2 regions of the Pseudobacteroides sp. genome follow, and region 2 is predicted to be linked to the other one. Evidence: riboswitches for the same ligand, from Rfam matches in the RefSeq annotation. Region 2 holds a riboswitch; the other holds the start of a gene.
The links. A riboswitch is a leader RNA that binds a small molecule or an ion and turns the genes downstream of it on or off. The one in region 2 is predicted to bind glycine.

Region 1: it holds a riboswitch for glycine, as region 2 does, so the genes downstream of both, glyA (serine hydroxymethyltransferase) here and VIO64_RS04805 (3-phosphoglycerate dehydrogenase family protein) in region 2, are expected to answer to the same signal.

Annotation. Positions count from the first base shown of each region.
Region 1 is NZ_DATCTU010000045.1:91,164-102,552, forward strand. It holds gene VIO64_RS08255 (hypothetical protein) at 85-3,144, shown strand; gene VIO64_RS08260 (copper amine oxidase N-terminal domain-containing protein) at 3,251-3,784, shown strand; gene VIO64_RS08265 (hypothetical protein) at 4,268-5,191, shown strand; gene VIO64_RS08270 (YbjQ family protein) at 5,291-5,614, opposite strand; glycine riboswitch at 5,797-5,906, shown strand; glycine riboswitch at 5,910-5,991, shown strand; gene glyA (serine hydroxymethyltransferase) at 6,109-7,344, shown strand; gene VIO64_RS08280 (replication-associated recombination protein A) at 7,446-8,804, shown strand; gene VIO64_RS08285 (hypothetical protein) at 8,806-8,982, shown strand; gene VIO64_RS08290 (Rrf2 family transcriptional regulator) at 9,097-9,546, shown strand; gene nifS (cysteine desulfurase NifS) at 9,634-10,824, shown strand; gene nifU (Fe-S cluster assembly scaffold protein NifU) at 10,817-11,275, shown strand; gene mnmA (tRNA 2-thiouridine(34) synthase MnmA) at 11,304-11,389, shown strand, end outside.
Region 2 is NZ_DATCTU010000032.1:52,163-63,551, reverse strand. It holds gene VIO64_RS04820 (substrate-binding domain-containing protein) at 1-685, opposite strand, end outside; gene VIO64_RS04815 (YifB family Mg chelatase-like AAA ATPase) at 708-2,243, opposite strand; gene VIO64_RS04810 (A24 family peptidase) at 2,351-3,154, opposite strand; gene VIO64_RS04805 (3-phosphoglycerate dehydrogenase family protein) at 3,345-4,511, opposite strand; glycine riboswitch at 4,632-4,708, opposite strand; glycine riboswitch at 4,712-4,832, opposite strand; gene VIO64_RS04800 (cohesin domain-containing protein) at 5,065-8,550, opposite strand; gene VIO64_RS04795 (UvrD-helicase domain-containing protein) at 9,707-11,389, opposite strand, start outside.

The DNA.
Region 1 (11,389 bases), on a different contig from region 2:
GATAAGATTTATTTATTAAATAATATAAAATTTTTTATATGCTAGGAAATACTTATGAGTTAAATTTAAAAAGGGGAGAAAGAAATGATTACTAGTGGAATAAAAAAGATGTTAAGCTTTTTGGCTGTACTTTCTGTATTAATTGCGAATTTCAATATAGGTTTTCCAATTAATAGCGAACAATCTGTTTACCAGACACCTGAACCAACAGTAATGGAAAGCGTGTATTCAACATTTGTCTGTACACCAACACCCACAATAAATCCATTACTCCAACAATCAGCCCAAGAAGTCCAAACGGACAAAAAAATTATGGGCAAAATGGATTACCTGAATGACAGGGACTTTTTCAGTTTTACGCCTTCAGCAAATGGGAAGTATTTTATATACGGATTTATGTTATCAAATATCAGCAACTACAATCCGGTTCCTAATATAAAAAATGTTTTACAGATGATTGATTCTGACGGTAATAATATGAATATTTATTATGACGGCAATTCTAGGGCATGTTTAAATCTGAGTAATGACAAGTCTTATTTTATTTCCATATCAAACAACTCAGTAAATTCAACATTTAATTATTCTTTTGAGATAAAAGGGCCATTTATTGATGATTATGGGGATTCAACCGATTCAGCATATGAAATTGAGATGTATAATCAGGTTAATGGTATTGCAGGTTTACTTGGAGAAAGCGACGTTTTTAGTTTTAGAACTTCTGTTGAAGGAATGTATTACATAGATGACTTTAAGATAACTAATGGGTATGCCACCTTTGATGGAAATTTTACGCTTTTTGATCAAAACAGAAAAATTATAAGAATAGTGTATTATAGAGATTCAGATCCATACATTTGGTTAGAAAAAGATACTATATACTATATTTCTACAAAATGTAATTTTCCTGATTCTACATTTTCCTATTCATTCACAATGAAAGGGCCCATTGAAGATGATTATGGAAATGCAAAAGAATTAGCCTGGGAAATTCAATTGGATACTATAATTAAGGGTAGTAATAACTACATTTTTGACATTGACTGGTTTTCTTTCAGACCTTCAACTGATGGTGTATTCTGCATGGACAGCTTTAAAATAGTTGGAAATAGTTCTCCTCCCGTATTGTGTGACATCACCAGAATTATTGACTCATACGGCAATGATTTAAGTGTTGGTTATTGCCATGAAAAAGCATATTTTAATCTAACGAAAGACACTACATATTATATATCTATTTCAAATAACTTCAAAAGTTCAATATTCGATTATTCTTTTACTCTTGAAGGACCAATTGATGATGAAGGAAATTCAAAGGATACAGCAAAGGAAATCCAATTGGATAGTCCTATTGTAGGATATGCAAATTTACATTATGATATTGATTTCTTTTACTTTAAGCCTTCAGATACAGGAATATACTATATTGGTAATTATCCTTCAAGCAATTTGGTAATTATTGATTCCAATAACCTTAGTGCAAGAGTTAACTATAGTGGTGAAAAGGCGTATTTCAAGATGAAAAAAGCAGAAACATACTATATTATTGTTAGAAATGATGCGTATGCTTCATCCTTCGGATATTCATTCGAACTTAAAGAATCAAGTGAAGACGATTATGGAAATTCAGTAGAAACAGCAACAGAAATCCAATTGAATACCGAGATCAAAGGAGAAATCAATAACTGCGATGAAGATTATTTCTCCTTTAAACCATTAATAAGTGGTATGTACTGCATGGATAACATTAATACAAAAGTCAATCCCGGCATTGGTCCTTATACATATATGCGAAATGCTATAGGAATTCTGGATTCAGATGGCAATACAGTGAGCAAAGATTGCGGTGCTACTGACAATGTTTCAAAAGCTTATTTTTCTTTAGCCAAAGATAAAACATATTATATTTACATTAAAAATGACGTAGATCTAGCAACATTTAGCTATTCATTTACTTTAAAAGGACCAATTATAGATGACTTTGGGAATACACCCAGCTTTTCAAAAACATTGGGAAAGGAAGTTCCCGTATCTGGCAGAGTTGATTATTATGGCGATTGCGATACATTCAATTTAACAACTACCGTTAAAGGTTTGTATTGTATATCAGTGCCTGAGATTGACAGCAATGATATATATTTATATGATAAAAAAGGTAATATTATTGATAAGTATTATTATAAATTAGATACCTCTAATTTTTATTATTTTCTTCAGGAAAATCAAATTTACTTCATTGACATAAAATCGTATAAACACGTTGAACCTTATAATATTTGTATTTATCCACCACATGCAGATGACAATGGTAACACTATGAAAGAAGCTTCCATAGTACAAATTGGTGATACTAACGCTTCCATAAACTATCCGGAAGATTATGATGCATTTAAATTTATTCCTCCAACATCGGGTACGTACTATTTTAAAATAAAAACCGATATGAATTCTATCATAAAAATTTATGACACATATGGTATGTATATTCAATACGCGGATGTTGGTAACAATACTTTATGTTGTAATTTAATAGCTAATAATGTATATAATATTGTTGTCAATAACGAATCAATACTGTCAGTGGGTGATTATACACTTACAATCAGCAATACTTTGATACAGGACACATCCAAAATAACAGGGTATATCAAGCCGGACTTTACAGATAGCTTGTTGAATTCTTTAAGAGCTGGATTCAATATATCATTATCTGGTACTCAGTTTTCTGCTATATCTGATGAAAACGGGTATTTTGAAATTACAAATGTCCCCAGATCAGATAAAGGGTATGATATTGAGATAAGTAAGGATAACTATTTAAAGAGGAAGATAGAGGATGTTATTATAGATAATAACAATATTTCTATATCTCTGCCTGAATCGCCAATTGAGTTGTGGGTAGGGGATTTGGTTGGATCCCAAGATGGAGGCATTAATATTGCCGATATAATTCAACTTGCAAAAGCCTTTAATACTTCTAAAGGCGATTCTAATTATTTGGCGGATATGGATGTAGATAATAATTCAGTAATAAACATCACAGATATAATGGTTGTAGCAAGGCACTTCAATCAAACTATGGAAAGCTACCCCAAAATAAGTATTGTTGAGAAGTCACAACTAAGGGATGAAAACAGTGTGTAAAATATTTTTGTGCTAATCAATTATGTTTTATATTCTGATAGAATAAAAATAATAAAATTGTGGGGCGATAATATGTTTATTTTGAAAAAAAAGGTTAATTTCAGCAATGTTTGCTGTAATATTTACTTTGAATCTTACTATAGTACATGAAGCAGCTAATCCTATTACAGTAATAGTTAATAACAATATAGTTAAATTTGATGTGTTTCCGGTAATAGAGAATGGAAGGACACTTGTACCAGTAAGAGCGATCTTTGAGGCTCTCGGTGCTGTTGTTACCTGGAACGCGAATACGAGAACAGCAATAGGAGTAAAAGGTACTCGAACGGTTAATATCAAAGTAGATAGTACTGATGCAACTATAAACGGCATTCATAAAAAGCTTGATGTACCAGCCAAGATAATACAGAATAGGACATTGGTTCCGCTAAGATTTATCTCTGAGAGTCTTGGATCAATTGTATCATGGAACGGAGAAACAAGGACGGCAAAGATCACTGATAATAATACCCAAGTGCAAGAAAGCACTCAGACTACTAATTTCAATAGAATATCTTTAGATATTCCAGATGGATGGATATACTCAACTAATCCTGAAGCTGCATCAGGTACAGATCAGTACAACTGGAGATTACACTGATATGGAGAAGATTGTTAGAAGCATAAAATTGTTACCCCAAAATAGTACTAACGAAAAACATATCAAAGGGTAACGCACACGGACTAGTTTTGCAGTCATAGACGGACGCAATTATATTTATACAAACCTTGAAGATGTAGAACTGGAACGCATAGTTTATGAAAGACTTCCAACCTGAATATACCTTTGAGAATTATAAGCTAAAAGTCAACAAATACATAGAGGAAAATCTGCTTTAATGTAATTACAGGACTAAAACTGATATTTCCAGTTGATCTTCCACATAAATATTATCACTTATTAACAATGCGTACAATTATTAAACCTATTTTTACACAAAAATACCTCTAACAATGACATAGCCTTTGAAAATCAATATTAACTTGAACGAATTAGTTTAATAGCACATTTGGGTTATATATGTTATAATTAAAAATGATTTTAAAACCAAGTGAATATAAACTTTATTAATGAGGTGTTGGAATGATAGTTACTAACGAAAAGCACAAATTTATATCTGAAAGCTTGTCTGGTGAATTAAAGAAGCATGCAAAAAAGTTTCAGGACGAAAATAAGGAGTATCTTGAAGCTTCAATTAGAAATAATACTTATGACGAAGTATATACAAAAATGGTTTCCGATGTTGTTATTGAGTCATACGATGTGATGAACTCCTGGGAAAATATCGCCTATGAGGAAATCGGCGGTATGACACCTCTCCAGTATTTCGGAATTTTAAATAATTTATCTGATGTGATAGATTTGGTAGTTGCTTTTGAAGTTGAAAACGCAGGCATAATCCCCAATGGTCTGGCCAAACACATAAAGGCTAGTCAGGATAAACTTTTGGATGATTTGGTAGCCATGTTGAATTCTTTGGAATTGGATGAGCAAAAATGCATGAAATTTGGACAAAAGGCTGTAATGCACACCGCAGAAATAATTGGGGACACAAAATTATTAGAGCCTTTATTTAAGATAGTATCACAAATGGAAGATCAAAAGACTGATGCAAACACATTGACTGCAGTTATGAATGCCATACAGGCAATCGGAGAACCTGCTATCGAAAGAGTAGTAAGTGCGATTGAAAGCAGTGACAAAAAAGGTCAGGTTTATAGATTTCTGCTAATTAGTCTGGCAAGAATAGGTTCAAAAAACAAATCTGATGCTGTTTACAACCAATTAAAGAAATATTTTAAGGAAAGCAGCTACAAATTCATCGAAGCAAATGCTTTGGGTGTATATGGAGATAGAAGAGCATTACCTGCTATTAGGGGATATATAGAAAAAAATGCCCATAAAATTTCCAAATGGGAATATACACAGCTAAGAGAAGTATTAATCCAGTTTGGAGGAATGGTACAAGATTTTGACACTTATTTCTCCACAGTGAAGGATATGTAGACTTTAGTAATCACTATAATAAAAATAAGCCGATTTAGATATGGTTGAGTATAAGGGGGGCCTAAGGCCCCTTTCTCAATATATAGGGAATTAGGGTCTCTACTCTATTCTGACAGCCGTTCCATAGCATAAAACTTCGGTTATGCCTTGTGAAACCTCATTGGCGTCATATCTCATTCCGATTATGGCATTTGCACCAATCTGATCGGCATGCTGTACCATGATTTCAAACGCTTCCTGTCTGGCTCTTTCACATAATTCAGTATAGAGAGATATGTTTCCTCCAAATATACTTTGAATTCCTGCACCTATGTTTCCTACTATACTTCTCGAACGAACAGTGATGCCCCTTACAATGCCTAGGTAAGATACTACTTTTTTGTCATCAAATGAAAAAGTTGTTGTTATATAACGACGATCCATTGAATCCTCCTTAATTTGAATTTGTTTAGGCTTATTCTATATCATATGAGTACCATTATCAATTGATTTTTACATTCTAAAAGGATTTTACAACATTGGCATAAAAAAATTTAGGCATTTAATTGACATAAATTATTTTTGTTATTATAATTAATTTGTTAAAGATTAATAAAATATTGCGGATGAGTGTTATGGGAGAGATGCCTTTTAATATATAAGCTTTAGGTAAAAGTGATATATAAAGGCACACCGAAGAAGCTACACTTTCAGGTAAAAAGACTATAACAGGACGCACCTCTGGAGAGACCGTCAAGGCGCCGAAGGGGCAAGTTCGCCACAGATGATGTGGGAATAATCTCTCAGGCAAAAGGACAGAGTTAGGTGTATAATTGATTTCAGAGGTCAAATCATGTGGGTTTGGCTTTTTTTAATGTCTATAAAATCTATACATTTGATTAATCACATTTTATTTATAAATGCTTAGGAGGATTTTTATGTACAATATTGATGAAGTTTTAAAAATTGATCCAGAAGTTGCAAAGGCTATGAAAGACGAAGTTGGCCGTCAAAGGAACAAAATAGAGCTTATTGCATCTGAAAATTTTGTTAGCAATGCAGTTATGCAAGCTATGGGTACACCGCTTACAAATAAATATGCAGAGGGATATCCTGGAAAAAGATATTACGGAGGCTGCGAATTTGTAGATGAGGTAGAGAGGCTGGCAATCGAAAGGGCTAAGCAAATATTCGGAGCAGAGCATGCAAACGTTCAGCCCCACTCAGGCGCTCAGGCCAATATGGCGGTGTTTTTTGCAGTTTTAGAGCCAGGTGATACAGTATTAGGTATGAACCTTGCTCACGGCGGCCACTTAAGCCATGGAAGCCCTGTAAACATATCTGGTAAGTACTATAAGATAGTACCTTATGGAGTTAGAAACGACAACTTTAGAATAGATTATGAGGAATTAAGGAAGCTTGCAAAAGAAAACAATCCAAAGCTCATAGTTGCAGGTGCAAGTGCATATCCTAGAGAGTTGGATTTTAAGGCTTTTAGGGAAATTGCCGACGAGGTGGGAGCATACCTGATGGTGGATATGGCTCATATAGCAGGATTAATAGCTGCGGGTATCCATCCAAACCCTGTTCCTTATTCACATTTTGTTACAACTACTACCCACAAAACTTTAAGGGGACCTCGTGGAGGTATGATTCTTTGTAAGGAAGAGTATGCTAAAATGATAGACAAGGCAGTTTTTCCGGGTCTTCAGGGTGGACCTCTGATGCATGTGATTGCTGCGAAGGCTGTTAGCTTTAAAGAGGCAATGACAGATGAATTCAAAGTTTATCAGAATCAGGTAGTTAAGAATGCAAAGGTTCTTGCACAGAGCCTCATGGACAAAGGACTTAACATAGTTTCAGGCGGAACAGACAACCACCTTATGCTGATGGATTTGAGAAATATAAATGTTACAGGTAAAGAAGCTCAGTTTATGCTTGATGAGGTGTTCATAACAGTTAATAAAAACGGAATCCCCTTTGATACACAGAGTCCTTTCATAACAAGCGGTATAAGAATAGGTACCCCTGCTGTTACTTCAAGGGGCATGAAGGAAGAGGATATGAAGGAGATTGCAGAACTTATTCATATGACACTTACTGATTTTGACAACTCCAGGGAGAAGGTTGTTCAGAGGGTTGGCACTCTTTGCGGCAAATATCCACTTTATTAAAATAAATATCCATAGAAATGTATTTCAAGACTCAGGGAGGAGTACCTGAGTCTTGTTAACGTCTGGGGAAATTCGGCGATTGAAGGAGGGGGGATATATCAATGGAAAACTCGAAAGATGATACAAAAGAAAATACAAGAGAAGATTCAAGAGATAAAAAGGAACCCCTTGCATACAGAATGTGCCCGAGGACTATAGACGAATTTTTCGGACAGGAAGAAATTGTAGGGCAAGGAAGGCTTCTATACAGAATGATCAAGGCAGACAGAATAGCTTCAATCATACTATACGGGCCACCTGGCACTGGGAAAACTTCTCTTGCAAGGATAATCGCATCTACCACAAAGTCCAGGTTTGAAAAACTTAATGCGGTAACCTCGGGAGTGGCAGATATTAAACGGATTGCATCAGATACCCAAAACCCTATATTGAATCCTAACGGAAAGACTGTTTTGTTTGTAGATGAGATTCACAGATTCAATAAATCACAGCAGGACGCGTTGCTGCCATATGTGGAAAACGGCACGATTGTGCTTATAGGTGCAACTACTGAAAATCCGTTCTTTGAAGTAAATAAAGCTTTGATATCAAGATCCTCCGTCTTTATGCTTAAGCCCCTTGGCGTTGAGAGCCTGAAGAGCATAATAAAAAATGCACTTAAGGACAAAGATCGAGGACTGGGTAATTATGATGTAAAATTGGATGATGATGCACTTGATTATCTGGCAGAAATAAGCAACGGTGATGCAAGAACAGCACTAAATTCCATAGAGCTGGCTGTGCTTACATCTGAGCTTGATGAAAACGGTATAATTCACATCAGTTTGGCAACAATTGAAGAGTGTGTGCAAAAAAAGCATATTACATTTGATAAATCAGGCGAAAGTCATTATGACAATATAAGTGCTTTTATAAAATCAATGAGGGGCAGTGACCCTGATGCGGCAGTTTTTTATCTAGCAAGGGCAATATATGCAGGTGAAGATCCTGTGTTTTTGGCAAGGAGGATAATAATATGTGCATCGGAGGATGTTGGAATGGCAAATCCATCTGCACTACAAGTAGCTGTTGCTGCTGCAGAGGCGGTGAGAATGATCGGTATGCCGGAAGCCAGAATTATCCTGGCACATGCGGCAGTCATGGTTGCTACAAGCCCTAAGTCCAATTCCAGTTACAAGGCTATCGGCAAAGCATTAAGTGATGTTTCTACGAAGCGGACAGGAGAGGTTCCAATGCACTTAAGGAATGCACCTGCTAATGGAATGAAGGATTTGGGATATGGTCAAGGCTACAGGTATGCACATGACTATCAGGGGAATATTGTTGATCAGGAATACCTGCCGAAGGAAATGAGGGGTACGGTCTATTATGAACCGACAGCCAATGGATATGAGGCAAGAATAAAGGAATGGCTTGACAGATGGAAAAACAGAAACAAGGATAAAAGGGAGGGTCTATAAAATGAAAAGAGTTGTTGCATGGCTTTTGCTGGCTGGATTTGTTCTATTATTGGTCAATATAGTCTTTATTCATCTATATATGGTTCAAAGTCTTACTGTATATGCAATTGTTGCACTGACATACTGGTTTCTTTTAAGAAAAGATTTTAACAGCAAAAAAAGAGATAGAGAAGAATGATCGCTTATCTGCGAGGCGTAAAATTTTATAAATGTATTGACTAATTATATCCAAAGTGCTAATCTAATTACGAGAAATCCAAGTAATATACTTGGAATTGGAGGGTGTTAAAATATGAAGCTATCTACAAAGGGGAGATATGGTGTTAAAGCCATGCTTGATCTTGCACTCCATAGCTCTGAAGGAAACATTTCTCTTAAAAGCATAGCGGAGAGACAGGAATTATCAGAAAACTATCTTGAGCAGCTTTTTGCATCCCTTCGGAAAGCAGGGCTTGTAAAAAGTATAAGGGGAGCACAAGGGGGGTACATACTTTCAGATAAACCTGACAAAATATCGGTAGGATCTGTATTAAGGGCATTAGAAGGTTCTCTTGCACCGGTAAGCTGTGTCAGTGGGGATAATGAATCTTCTTGTGACAGGTATGGCTTCTGCGTCACAAAAATGATATGGGAAAAAATGATGAATGGGGTAAATGAGGTAGTTGATTCCATATCTTTGCAGGACCTTATCAATGAGTACCACAGGCTTAATAAAAATGATGATATAATGTACTTTATCTGATAAGAGATTAATCACTTTTTATTAATGATGTTTAATAAATAATTATTTTGGGAAAACATAAACAATAACGGTTAAGGAGAAAATGCTATGGGAGAAAAACTTATATATATGGATCATGCTGCAACGACTTATGTTAAACCTGAGGTAGTTGAAGCTATGACTCCATTTTTTACTAATAGCTTCGGCAATGCTTCTTCCATATATACAATTGGAAGAGAGAGCAAAAAGGCGATAGAAGAGTCAAGAGAAAAGGTGGCTGATGCAATCGGTGCCCAGGCAAGAGAGATATTTTTTACGGGATCCGGGACCGAAGCAGACAATTGGGCTATCAAAGGCGTAGCATATGCAAATAAAGCTAGGGGAAACCACATTATAACGACAAGTATTGAACATCATGCTGTTCTTCATACATGCCAGTATCTCGAAAATGACGGCTTTGAGGTAACATATCTGCCTGTTGATGAGTTCGGGCTTGTGACACCCCAGCAGGTTGCCGATGCGATACGGCCAAACACCATACTTATAACAATAATGTTTGCAAATAACGAAATCGGAACTGTGCAGCCAATTGCAGAAATAGGGAAGATTGCAAGGGAAAAGGGAATATATTTCCACACTGATGCTGTTCAGGCCATTGGTAATATACATGTAAATGTAAAGGAAATGAATATTGATCTCATGTCAATTTCATCCCATAAGTTCTATGGGCCAAAGGGAGTAGGTGCACTCTATGTAAGAAAGGGAGTAAAGCTTGTTTCCTTTATACATGGGGGTGCCCAGGAGAGAGGAAGAAGAGCCAGTACAGAAAACATACCGGGTATCGTCGGATTTGGTAAGGCAATTGAGCTTGCAACGGCCAATCTTGATGAATACAATAAAAAGATTATGGCATTAAGGGATAGGACCATAGAAGAGGTAATGAAAAAAATACCTTTTGTAAAATTAAACGGACACAGGGAAAAGAGATTACCTGGAAACGTGAATTTTTCATTTGAATTTATTGAGGGGGAATCACTCTTATTGATGCTTGATATGAAAGGCATTGCGGCTTCAAGCGGTTCAGCATGTACTTCCGGATCTTTAGATCCTTCCCATGTCCTATTAGCTATAGGTTTACCGCATGAAATAGCACATGGGTCATTGAGACTTACCTATGGTGAGGAAAACACCAATGAAGATGTTGATAAGCTGCTGGAAGTACTGCCTGTTATTGTTGAAAGATTGAGAGAAATGTCACCATTATATGAAAATGTGAAGAGAGGTAATAAAAATGTATAGCGATAAAGTTATGGATCATTTTATGAACCCTAGAAATGTAGGGGAGATTGAAGATGCTGACGGAGTTGGTCAAGTAGGTAATGCTAAATGCGGAGACATAATGAAAATGTATCTTAAGATAGATAATGGTGTGATAGTAGATGCTAAATTCAAGACATTTGGGTGCGGTGCTGCTGTTGCAACCAGTAGTATGTCTACTGAGCTTGTTGTAGGAAAGACTATTGAAGAAGCCCTTCAGATCACAAACAAGGCTGTGGCTGAAGCGTTGGATGGACTTCCGCCTGCAAAGATGCACTGTTCAAATCTGGCAGAAGAAGCAATAAGGGCTGCTATTGAAGATTATAAGAGGAAAAACGGATTATTGGATGAATGTGATTCGGCTTCTGCTTGCGGAAGGCGTTGTGATGATATACATCATGATCACCACGAGCACGATGAAGACGACGAATGATATAATGGGAAAGGCAGCATAAGCTATAATGGATAAGAAAAAGGTAATGTTGGGTATGAGCGGCGGTGTTGACAGTTCTGTAGCAGCCGCTTGTCTTTTGGAAAAAGGATATGA
Region 2 (11,389 bases):
CAAAACCGCATACCACAAAATTATCTTTATAATCAAGGTTCATGCTTCTGAAATATTTAATGGCTCCAATTGCCATTTCATCATTGGCACATACAAGGGCATCAATTTTTATATTATTTTTTATTATATATTCTGCTGTTTCCCAGCCGGTCTCCGACTGGAAGTTACCGCTAAAAATTATCTTATCGTCAACCTCGATCTTGTTTTCTTCCAAAACGCTTATGTATGCACTAAACCTTACATTGGCTTCATCATTACTTAAAGGCCCCTTCAAAAACCCGATCTTTCTAAATTTATGATAATTTACCAAATGATCCACTAAGCTTTTCATGCCTTTTTTGTTATCCACAAGTATGCTGGGTACACCCGGAATATTTTCATATATAGAGACCTTTGGAATACCTTGGAACTCTTTGATATAGTCAATAAAGCAGTCCATTGAAACCTTATTTATCAAAGTCCCTGTTGCTATTATAAGGCCATCAAGTCTTGCAGCATCAGCAAGCTTGTAAACTATGTTATGCTCTCCGCTTATATTATCAGTATTAAATAGAATCCTTCCCTCATAAGTGATCAGATTGACATCCAGCTTCTCTGCCGCTTTTCTTATTGACGTCCAGAAAAGCGTCTGAAAATCTCCATCAATTTCATTTACAAAGAAACCAATATTCGGTCTTCTTCCCATAAATAATCTCCCTTTCAGAATTCTATCTTCCCCAGACTTTTCTGTCCAGACTTCTATATTGAATTGCCTCAGCCAGATGCTGTAGCTTGATATCAACACTCTCATCCATATCGGCAATTGTGCGGGCTACCTTTAATATTCTGTTATGTGCCCTTGCACTTAGCCCCAATCGCTCAAAGGCGTTTTTCAAAAGTGCCTTTCCTTCATTATCCAGTTTGCAGTATTTGCTTATCAGGGAGGAAGTCAGTTGGGAATTGGAAAATATTCCAAGACCTTTATATCTTTCAACCTGTATTTTTCTAGTCTTATTTACCCTATCTCTAATTACATGGGATTTTTCCCCGGATTGGGTACTGTCCAGGTCTGCATATTGTACCCCAGCTACTTCTATGTGCAAATCAATTCTGTCCATAAGGGGACTTGAAATCTTTCCAAGATATTGCTGTACTTGCTTTGGTGAACAGCAACATTCCTTGCTTTCATCCAGTAAATTACCGCATCTGCACGGATTACCACAGCAAACAAGCATTGTTTTTGAAGGATATGAAATACTTCCGCTCAATCTTGATATGGTCACATAACCATCCTCCAAAGGCTGTCTCATAACCTCAAGTGCTTCTTTGCCATACTCCGGTACCTCATCCAAAAACAAAACTCCGTAGTGGGCAAGGCTGATTTCCCCAGGTCTGGGGACATTTCCTCCGCCTATAAGGCTATAGCGTGATATTGTATGATGTGGAGATCTGAAAGGTCTTCTAGTCATAAGTGGTGTCTTTGCAGGAAGAGTTCCCGCTATACTATGAATTTTAGTAACTTCAAGGGCTTCCTCAAATGTCATGGACGGTAATATTGAAGGGATTCTTCTGGCAATCATAGTTTTCCCAGAACCTGGGCTTCCGATAAGTAAACAGTTGTGACCACCTGACGCAGCCACTTCCAAAGCTCTTTTAACATTTTCCTGACCCTTAACATCAGAAAAATCAAGTTCATCCTCGGTGTTTTTGCAAAAAAGTCTATCGATATCTATAGTGTAGGGATTAATTTCCATATCTTTATTCAAGTGCCTTATTACATTGATAATATTCACTGCCGGAAGAACATTAACCCCTTTGACAACTGCTGCTTCCTCAGCATTATCCACTGATAGTATTATGTTTTCAATCCCTTCATCCCTTGCCCGCACAGCCATAGGCAAAACACCATTAACAGGTCTTATTTGACCGTCTAGTGACAACTCACCTATAAACATATATTTATGTATTTCACTTGTATTTATCTGCTCTGTGGCTGATAATATACCCAAGGCGATGCCTAAATCAAAATGGGATCCTTCCTTTCTTATACTTGCCGGGGATAGGTTTACAGTAATCCTTCTCACAGGAAATTCCATCCCTGAATTTTTTATGGCAGCCCTGACTCGTTCTTTTGACTCCCGAACAGCAGCATCACCAAGCCCTACAATATCAAAGGAGGGAATTCCGCTACTTATATCAGTTTCTATTTCCACAACATATCCATCAATGCCAACCAATCCACAGCTTTTAATTCTGGAAATCATAAGGGATCAGCCTCCTCATTAATTGGGTGGATGATAAACTGCCAGTAAAACTTAAATAATAAAAACATATATTAACTTATTTATTATCGGATAAAATTTAAGATTGTTTAATAATTATTAAACTGTAAATACCAATTTAATATATCAGTACCATAAAGGATGGTGGCAAGAGTACCCAATACGATAGCTGGTCCAAATGGTATAGCTTCTCTAAGCTTCTTACGCCTGATTATCATCATCACAATTGATATTAGTGAGCCAATGATTGCTGAAAGTATAAATGACACTATTACCATCCGCCAGCCAAGGAAAATCCCAATTGGTATGAAAAGCTTTACATCTCCCAATCCCATTGCCTCTGTCTTGTAAATAAATAGGCCAACTATTCCTATTAATAAAAGCACAAGAGAAACTGAGGCCCCCCCAAGTACAGGATTCCACCAGGCTCTATCCATATAAATCGGAAACTCATAAAAAAGATTATAGACAAATACCAGAAGTGCACCCCCCAGACCTGCAAACAACAAATCGTCAGGAATAATATAGTAGTCCATGTCAATAAAAAACACTGCTATCAATACTGACATCAGATAAAGAAATGCAAAAAACTGTATTGTAAAATCAAACTTTAGATACAAGAGTACACAAACAACAAGGGCAAACAGAGTAATCTGAATGGGTCTGCCAAATATTTTACTTTCACATTTGCCGCATCTTCCGTGATGTAAAAAGAGGTTTATTGGGAAAAGCATTTGAAGCGGTTTGAGCTTTGTGCTGCATGATCTACAAAAAGGCCAAGCCCATGTAACGTCTTCAATGTCATTTTCCACTACTTTAGGAATTCTTGATGCAATTATATTTAATAATACTCCAAGGAACAAACTAAAAATTGATAATAATACGATTGCCATTTGCAGCCCTCTTCCTGTTTGTTAATTGGCGGTGCTATCATACAATTTTTATTATATTGGATTAATGATTACTTTTCAAGTCATAGTAAACTATAATTCCTTAGAGTGGTATAACATAGACAACAATTTCTTAAAATACAAAAAAGTTTGCAGGCTGCTTCAAAGAAGGCCTGCAAACTTTCTGCCTTTATTACTCAATAATTCTAACCATCTTAATCCCAGGAATACTCTTGACAGCTTGATATATCTGTTCATTTACTTTTCCGTCTACGTCAATCATATTAAACCCAATATTGTTTTTATGATGAGTAAGCATGTCTGCAATATTTAATTTATTGTTAGCAAGTATAGTTGTAACCTGTCCTACCATGTTAGGAACATTTTCGTGTGCGGTTAATATTCTTGTGCTTCCTGATCTCACCATATCACAATCCGGGAAGTTAACTGAATTCTTGATTGTACCCCTTTCAAGATAGTCCTTAACCTGATTAACAGCCATAACAGCACAGTTTTCTTCCGACTCAGGTGTTGAAGCTCCAAGATGAGGTATAGTAATGACTTTATCATTTCCAATCAATTCATCTTCAGGGAAGTCGGTCACATAGCATGCTACAGTTTCATTTTCCAGAGCCTCAAGCATGTCTTTATTAACAACAAGACCTCCTCTTGATAGATTTATTACCCTTGCTCCCTTTTTCATTATAGCAAACTTGTCTTTATTGAACATTCCTTTTGTTTCAGACCCAAGCGGAACATGTACAGTAATGTAATCACATGTAGACATAATCTGATCAAGGCTGGTTGCTCTAATTACACTGCTTGAAAGCCCCCATGCCGCATTAACCGAAATAAAAGGGTCATATCCTATAACTTCCATACCCAATGAAACAGCATCATTTGCAACCATAACGCCTATTGCTCCAAGACCTATAACGCCAATTCTTTTTCCCTTAATTTCAGGGCCATCAAATTGGGATTTGCCCTTTTCCACCAACTTAGGAACCTCATCTCCCTTGCCTTTAAGTGATTGAGCCCAGTTAATTCCCTGGCAAATGCGTCTGGATGACAGAAATAATGATGCTAATACAAGCTCCTTTACTCCATTGGCATTCGCACCTGGGGTATTGAAAACAACTATTCCCTTTTGCGTACACTTGTCGATAGGAATATTGTTTACTCCTGCTCCTGCCCTTGCAATAGCCTTGAGGTTGGGTCCGAACTCCATTTCTAGCATATTGGCACTCCTAACCAATATAGCATCCGGATTTTCTGCATCATTTGATAATTTGTAATGATCCACCGGCAGCAATTCCAATCCTTTTTCAGAAATACCGTTGAGCATTTTTATATTAAACATAAAAGCCCCTCCCTTTTTGTTTGTTTACTAAGTAAAATTTATGCAAATATAAAGGAGTCAAACTCTAATAGAGTGACCCCTGTGATAAACACAATAATACACATAAATAATGTGAATTAGCTCTGTCCTTTTGCCTGAGAGATTATTTCCTTAACAGGAACTTGCCCCTTCGGCGCCATATATTGGTCTCTCCAGAGGTTCGTCCGGCTGAAGTCTCTATACCTGAGAGTATGACTCCTTCGGTGAACGGAATGTGTTATTAACTCTTTAACCCTTAAATATAATTAATAAAACAAACAGTTACTCTCCCTCAACCATCATCCGATAATATTAAATATTCAATTAACTTTAATTATAATAATCTATACCATTGTTGTCAACAAATTTTACCTATAGTCAACCTTAATGTTGTCGTAAAAAATTATGGTGTAGAATACGACACAATTTCCTAAATATTTAAAAAACTTCACATAGCAGTTTAAAGATAATTTCTCCAAATTGCTATGTGAAGTCAATTCACTAAGATAACACTTTATTTATATTCAGTATTTAGTTATTCAACAATTGCAGATGCCTTAATTGATTTACGGCTTGGGTCAGAGAATGATCCCATCTTAGAAATCTTTAAGCTGTCGGAATCAGATGAGACATCAGCTTTCAATTTTAATGTTATGTTGGCAAATACCCCATTTTCCTTTATAGGCATGGATCCTTGTGTAGCATCGTTAAACAGGAATGAGATAGCACCAGGAGTTCCGAAATAACCGACAAAATTAACTATTGGTAAAGTTGCAATTAAACCAGCATCAACACTTACTACTTCCATAACACTAGTATCGTAAGAAAGTCTAAAGTCACAGTTATTTAATCCTTCTTCAGTAAGCCCTTCGAATTTAACCGGTACTGTTACAGTGCTGCCTGCTTTACCGTTGAAGTCCTCTACAATAACTCTTAATCCATCAGCGACAGGAGTTGGAGTCGGCGTAGGATCAGCTGCTGCAATAGTTACTTTTCCTTCTGCGAAGGATGGCAATATCTGGGATATTTTGCCGTTTGAGAATGCTGAGAATGACCCTACACGATTGAGGCTTAGCTTGCAATCCCCAGATGTAGCATTATCCTTTATTTTAGCCTTTATTACAGCAAACACTCCATCAGAAACTATCTGTAATGAGCCTTGAGTTGCATCACTGAAAAGGAATGATATATACCCCTGTGAATCAATATTGGATGAGAAATTGGCTACAGGAAGCTGAACTATTGATCCTGCTGTTATGCTCATAATTTCAAGTGCATCCTTATTGAACATCAATTTGAAATCACAGTTGTTTATACCGTTTGCAGGCACACCATTAAAGTTAACAGGAATCTCTATTACATCACCTGGCTTACCTTTTCCATTGCCTATTTCTACATTCACTTTCAATGCCGGATTAGTAGGAGTAGCAGTTGGTGTAACTGTTGGTGTTGGAGTATTTGTTGGCGTTGGAGTACTTGTTGGCTTTGGTGTACTTGTTGGCTTTGGTGTACTTGTTGGCTTTGGCGTACTTGTTGGTGTCGGTGTGAAGGTAGATGTTGGTGTAGGAGTATATGTAGGTGTAGCAGTTGCTGTTGCCTTTACAGCAATTACAGTCACCTTTCCGTTTGTAAATACAGGCTCAACACGAACCATGTTTTTACTTGAGAAAGCACCAATACTACTTAATGTTATTTGGTAATTTCCTGTTACATCAGGATTTAAAACTTTAAACTTGATATTTGCAAAGACACCGTCTTTTATTATTGGACTTTGACCTTGTGTAACATCACTATAGAGGAATGCAACAATTCCATTATTGCTGTTTGAAGTAAAGTTAACACTTGGAAGAGTTACTATATCACCTGGGGTTACACTAGTAATACTTAATGCACTGCTGTCAAATGATAATCTAAAGTCACAATTATTTATACCTTGTTCAGGTACATTAGTGAAGCTTACAGGCACTATGGCTTCCTGCCCTTCAACTGTAACATTTCCAATATCAACCTTTACTTTTAATGCAGCAGCATTTGTAGGAGTACTTACAGGTGTTGCCGGGGTTTCAGTAGGTGTAGCTGTTGGTGTACTCTGTGCCTTATTAACAATTAATTCACCATCTTTTGTACTGGCTTTTATAGCAACCATATTCTTACTGGAGAAAGAACCCACTTTGATAAACTTGATCTGATATTTACCTGCTGGTGCATTTTCCTTAATTTTTACGGTGATATTTGCAAAAACACCATCTTTAACTATAGGATTTAAACCCTGAGTTGCATCACTGTACAGGAATGATATGATTCCTGCACTCTTGTTAACAACAAAGTCAGTCAGAGGACTTGGTATAATATCTCCAGCCTTTACTTCAACAATATCCATTACACTGCTGTCAAAAGAAAGTCTGAAGTCACAGTTATTTACCCCATTTGCAGGTACGTCACTGAAGTTTACCGGAACAGTTACAACACTTCCAGCGTCACCCTGCTGGCTGCCTACAGTCACATCAATCTTGTTTTCAGAAACTATAGGTGTAGGAGTAGGTGTAATTGTAGCACTTGGCTTGATTGAAGCAATGGTAACATTACCATTAGTTGATGTTACTTTTACAGATTGCATGTTTTTTGTTGAACATGCACCCACACTGCTGATTTTTATGTCGTATGTACCCGCTATTGCAGTACTTTTTATTACTGCCTTGATTTTTGCAAACATTCCCTTAGTTACAATCGGGTTAGACCCTTGAGTAGCATCGCTGTATAAGATTGATATCTGTCCTGCCTTGCTGTAATTGGCAGAAAAATCAGTTAATGCAGAAGGAATTATAGCTCCAGCCTCAACATCTTTTATTTGTAAAACGTTGCTATCATAGGAAACCTTGAAGTCACAATTGTTAATTCCTGTTTCAGGAATATTCTCAAATATTATTGGAATATAAATTTCATTTCCAGGCTCACCATTTGTGTCTCCTATTTGAATGCTTACCTTTGCATTTGTAACAACAGGAGTCGGTGTAGCCGGTGTTGGTGTAATTTTTGATGCAGATACTTTAATAGTACCTCCATCTATAAATGCGTCAACCGGTGTCATCTTGTATGCTTCAGATGGACTAATGCTTGATATTGCCCCAACTTTTGAGGATACCAACATGTAATCCCCTGCAGCTGCACTATCCTTTACCTTTAGCTTTACACTTGCAAACAAACCGTCATTCTTTATCTGATTTGAACCTTGTGTAGCATCTGCAAACAAGAAAGATACTGTTCCGTTACTCTTTGCATAAGAATAGAAATTTGTTGAGGAATTGTATATAATTGAACCTGGAATAATGCTTTCCATTTCAAAAACATCACTGTTGAACTGTAATCTAAAATCGCAGTTATTTATTCCACTAATTGGAACATTTTTAAAACTGATGGGTACTGTAACAGATTGACCTGCAACGGCCTCGGCTGATTCAACCGATATCTTTAAGCCATCTGTAACAACTGCTGTAGGTGTAGGCGTTTGTTTTACATCCCCCTTAACATTCAAAGCACCTGATGCGAAGTCTGGATTGATCTTTCCGCCTCTTGTGTCTGAAAATGATCCTACGGAATCCATTTTTACAGTATAATTTCCGCTTACTGCGTTATCCTTAATCTTAAATTTCAAATTGGCAAAAGGACCGTTGATGGTAATCGGTAATAACCCTTGTGTTGAATCACTGAATAAAAATGAAACAACTCCGGATTTACCACAATATGAAGAAAAATTTACAACAGCATTAGGCACGATTATTCCAGGTGTAACTTCTTCAAGCTCCATCGCATTGCTGTCAAATGACAATCTAAAATCGCAATTATTGATTCCGGCTGTTATACCTTGAAAACTTACAGGTATAGTTACGGAATCACCCTGACCTCCTGCGGCTGTGCCTATAACTACATTGACTGCTGAGGCCGCAAACGATACAATTGGAAACAAATTAGAAACTAACATAACCATCATTAGAACAAGTGCAAATATTTTATTCTTTTTCACTTAGATAAACCCCCTTTATTTTGTTCCGTACTTATTTATAAAACGAAACTTTAAGCACTTTTCTAGTTTACCCCTTAGATAAGATAAGTAAAACCCCTTAGTCTTTCTCTCTGTTAATTCTCAGTCGCAAATATGCGGCTATTTGTATGCTCTATCCTTTCCGTATTCTGTTATTAATATAACTTTTTGGAGTCTCAACAGAATGTATTGGCTTTTGTTAAGTTGATATATCACTCCTCTCAAAATAGTAATAAAAATTAATTTGCGGTTTTTGTACGCATTATAAAACAAAACCGCAAATATCTTCAGAAAAATTATATTTAATCAACGATCTTTCTAATTTGCCTTTTTCAAATAATATCAATCATTATTTGATCTATTAAATAAAGACCAGTTTATTTATTCCTGAAGAATTAATTTTTAGTCAATAATCAATTATTAAAAAATTGTAAAGTATGGATTTCGTACTAGATGTGAAAATTGTTATAAATCAGGATCAAATCAGCAATAGGTAATATAAATATTATAACCCAATAGATCTAATATCTGCTTGGAGTTGAGAATACTTATATCTTTCAAGAATGAAGTGTGTTATTGGTTCGAATAAAGAGTATGTTTAATTTTGTATAATCAGTAGTAAAAAAATCATTTATTAGTGTATAGTTAATCTTAACAGCTTAAATATTATTCAGCATTACTTTATATAAAAGCTATTTATATGCTCATATGAATTTTTCAAAGTTCGAAAAACAATAACGCTGCAGTAAAACAATCAATTCATGCATAGCTAGACTAATATCTCTAAATTAATTAAACCCTCGAACATTGTTTCTCGTATAAATGCAAAAGTAAATCAATGAAACATACAACGAAGAACCCAGTAACAACCGATCTCGTTAAAATATATTAGTGTATGTAACTCGTTTAATATTACTTCCTTAACCACCTTATATAAAATTAAAGAAAAAACGGACAACAAAAAGGAAGAAATCAAGCGATATCTCAATTGCTTCCCTATGTAAAAAATAATATTATTACGAATCAACTAAATATATATCTAATCTCTATAATCTATTATAATCAATTTGCACGGTTTTTTTTATGATTTATTTTTTGATTTTTTGATAAGACTTATGAATTTCAAACAAATTATAAACTATCCCAGAATTTCATCAAAATATTCCCCCAAAATACCATCATTTTCAAATCCATTAGCTGAAAGAATGGATTCGAATGTTATAACTTTATCTTTGCATCTTTTAAGTACAGATCTCATGATCATAGCAAGATATTCCTTCTGATTTTTTTCCTCAAGTTCTTCTGTGTATATAGATTTGTCATCCCATGTTTTAGAAAGAACATGAACATTAGTTAATTCCTTAATGCTTCTAGGCGTCCAATTTTTGCTGCTCAAACTGCTTAATATAATAACCTTAGAAGTCATTGAGCATGATAGATAGGATACAGGAGTAGTTAATACAACCGAATTGCCTTGCAATTTCTCCTCCAATTCAAAAATACTCTCTGAAGCTTTAATCCCGCTTCTTACCATTTCTAAAAAACCCTTGTCCACACTGATATTCTTAAACCTCGATACTATTTCGACAAATGTTTGAGCACTATCTATGAGATTTTTTGCCTGTAATACATCATTATCGGACAAATCATGGGATACAAGTATTTCAAGAAAAACCTTCTGCAGAAAGGCATCTATCGGCAGCTTATTTTCTAGCTCCCTGTATTCATCAATCCAATTTCTTATATATTCATATTTTTCTATATTATAGTATCCTATTCTCTCTACTAGACCTGGAAACTCAATATCAGGAAACTTTGCAAAGGGCTTTTGCCTGCAAATCTCATCTGCTAGAATAGAGCTTCTTATTGGGTCAATCTTTAATATCAGCCTTATTAAAGCTCTCACATTATCCCTGTTAGGGGGAAGATTGAATGAGGGATGACAAAGTAAAGCCAATGTAATAAGTGCCTGAGAAAAGGGGTTATCTATTATTCTGTTTTTTCTTGAGTGATTGTTTAAAGTCAGACCGTTAGCTTCCAATATTCTTCCGATAACAAACTCAGTAACTGGGTCTGCATACGTTGATAGAATTGTTATATCCGAAGGAAGGTAACCCTCTTCCCTTATGAGTTTTACTATTTTATCACCTATAAGTTCTAACATCTCACTTCTAAGTTCAACAGGCTGGGTCCTCTCAACAAATGCTTTATTTGATGCTTTGAAGGCAGTATTTCCCTCAATGTATTCATAAAGCATGTCTGAGAATTCATACATAAAGCTTTGACATGTAAAAGAGCTATCAAGGTTTATAACCTTGCACCTACCCAAAAGCTTTTCCTTCACATACTCATGGCTGCTGCCGAAAACCTGACCATACCCGCCCTCATGGTTATAACCGAAAAGACAAGACCTGACATTAGGCAGAAGCAATTCGATAAAATCAACCTCTGTAGGCACACACTCTTCAAGATTATCTATTATTAAATGCTGCACCCTCTTAAATAGCTGCTCTCTATAGAAATCATCCGTAATAAGGCAATTATTATAAAGCTCAACAGCCATGGCAAAATCAAACACTCCAAGCTCAATGCACTTATTTCTGTATGCAGCGGTAATATTATCAGCATCACTGAAAATCTGCTTTTTGAGGTCATCTTTGATTTCCAGAGAATTGTACAGCCTTTTACCTATATCCTTATAAGATATACCTGAGGTTGCCGCTTTAACAAGATTTGAAGTAATATCTATGGATATCCTATCTGTAAATGATGTCACCCCTGGGAATATTCCCTTTCTTTCCCTGTGTGCCTGGATAACTGC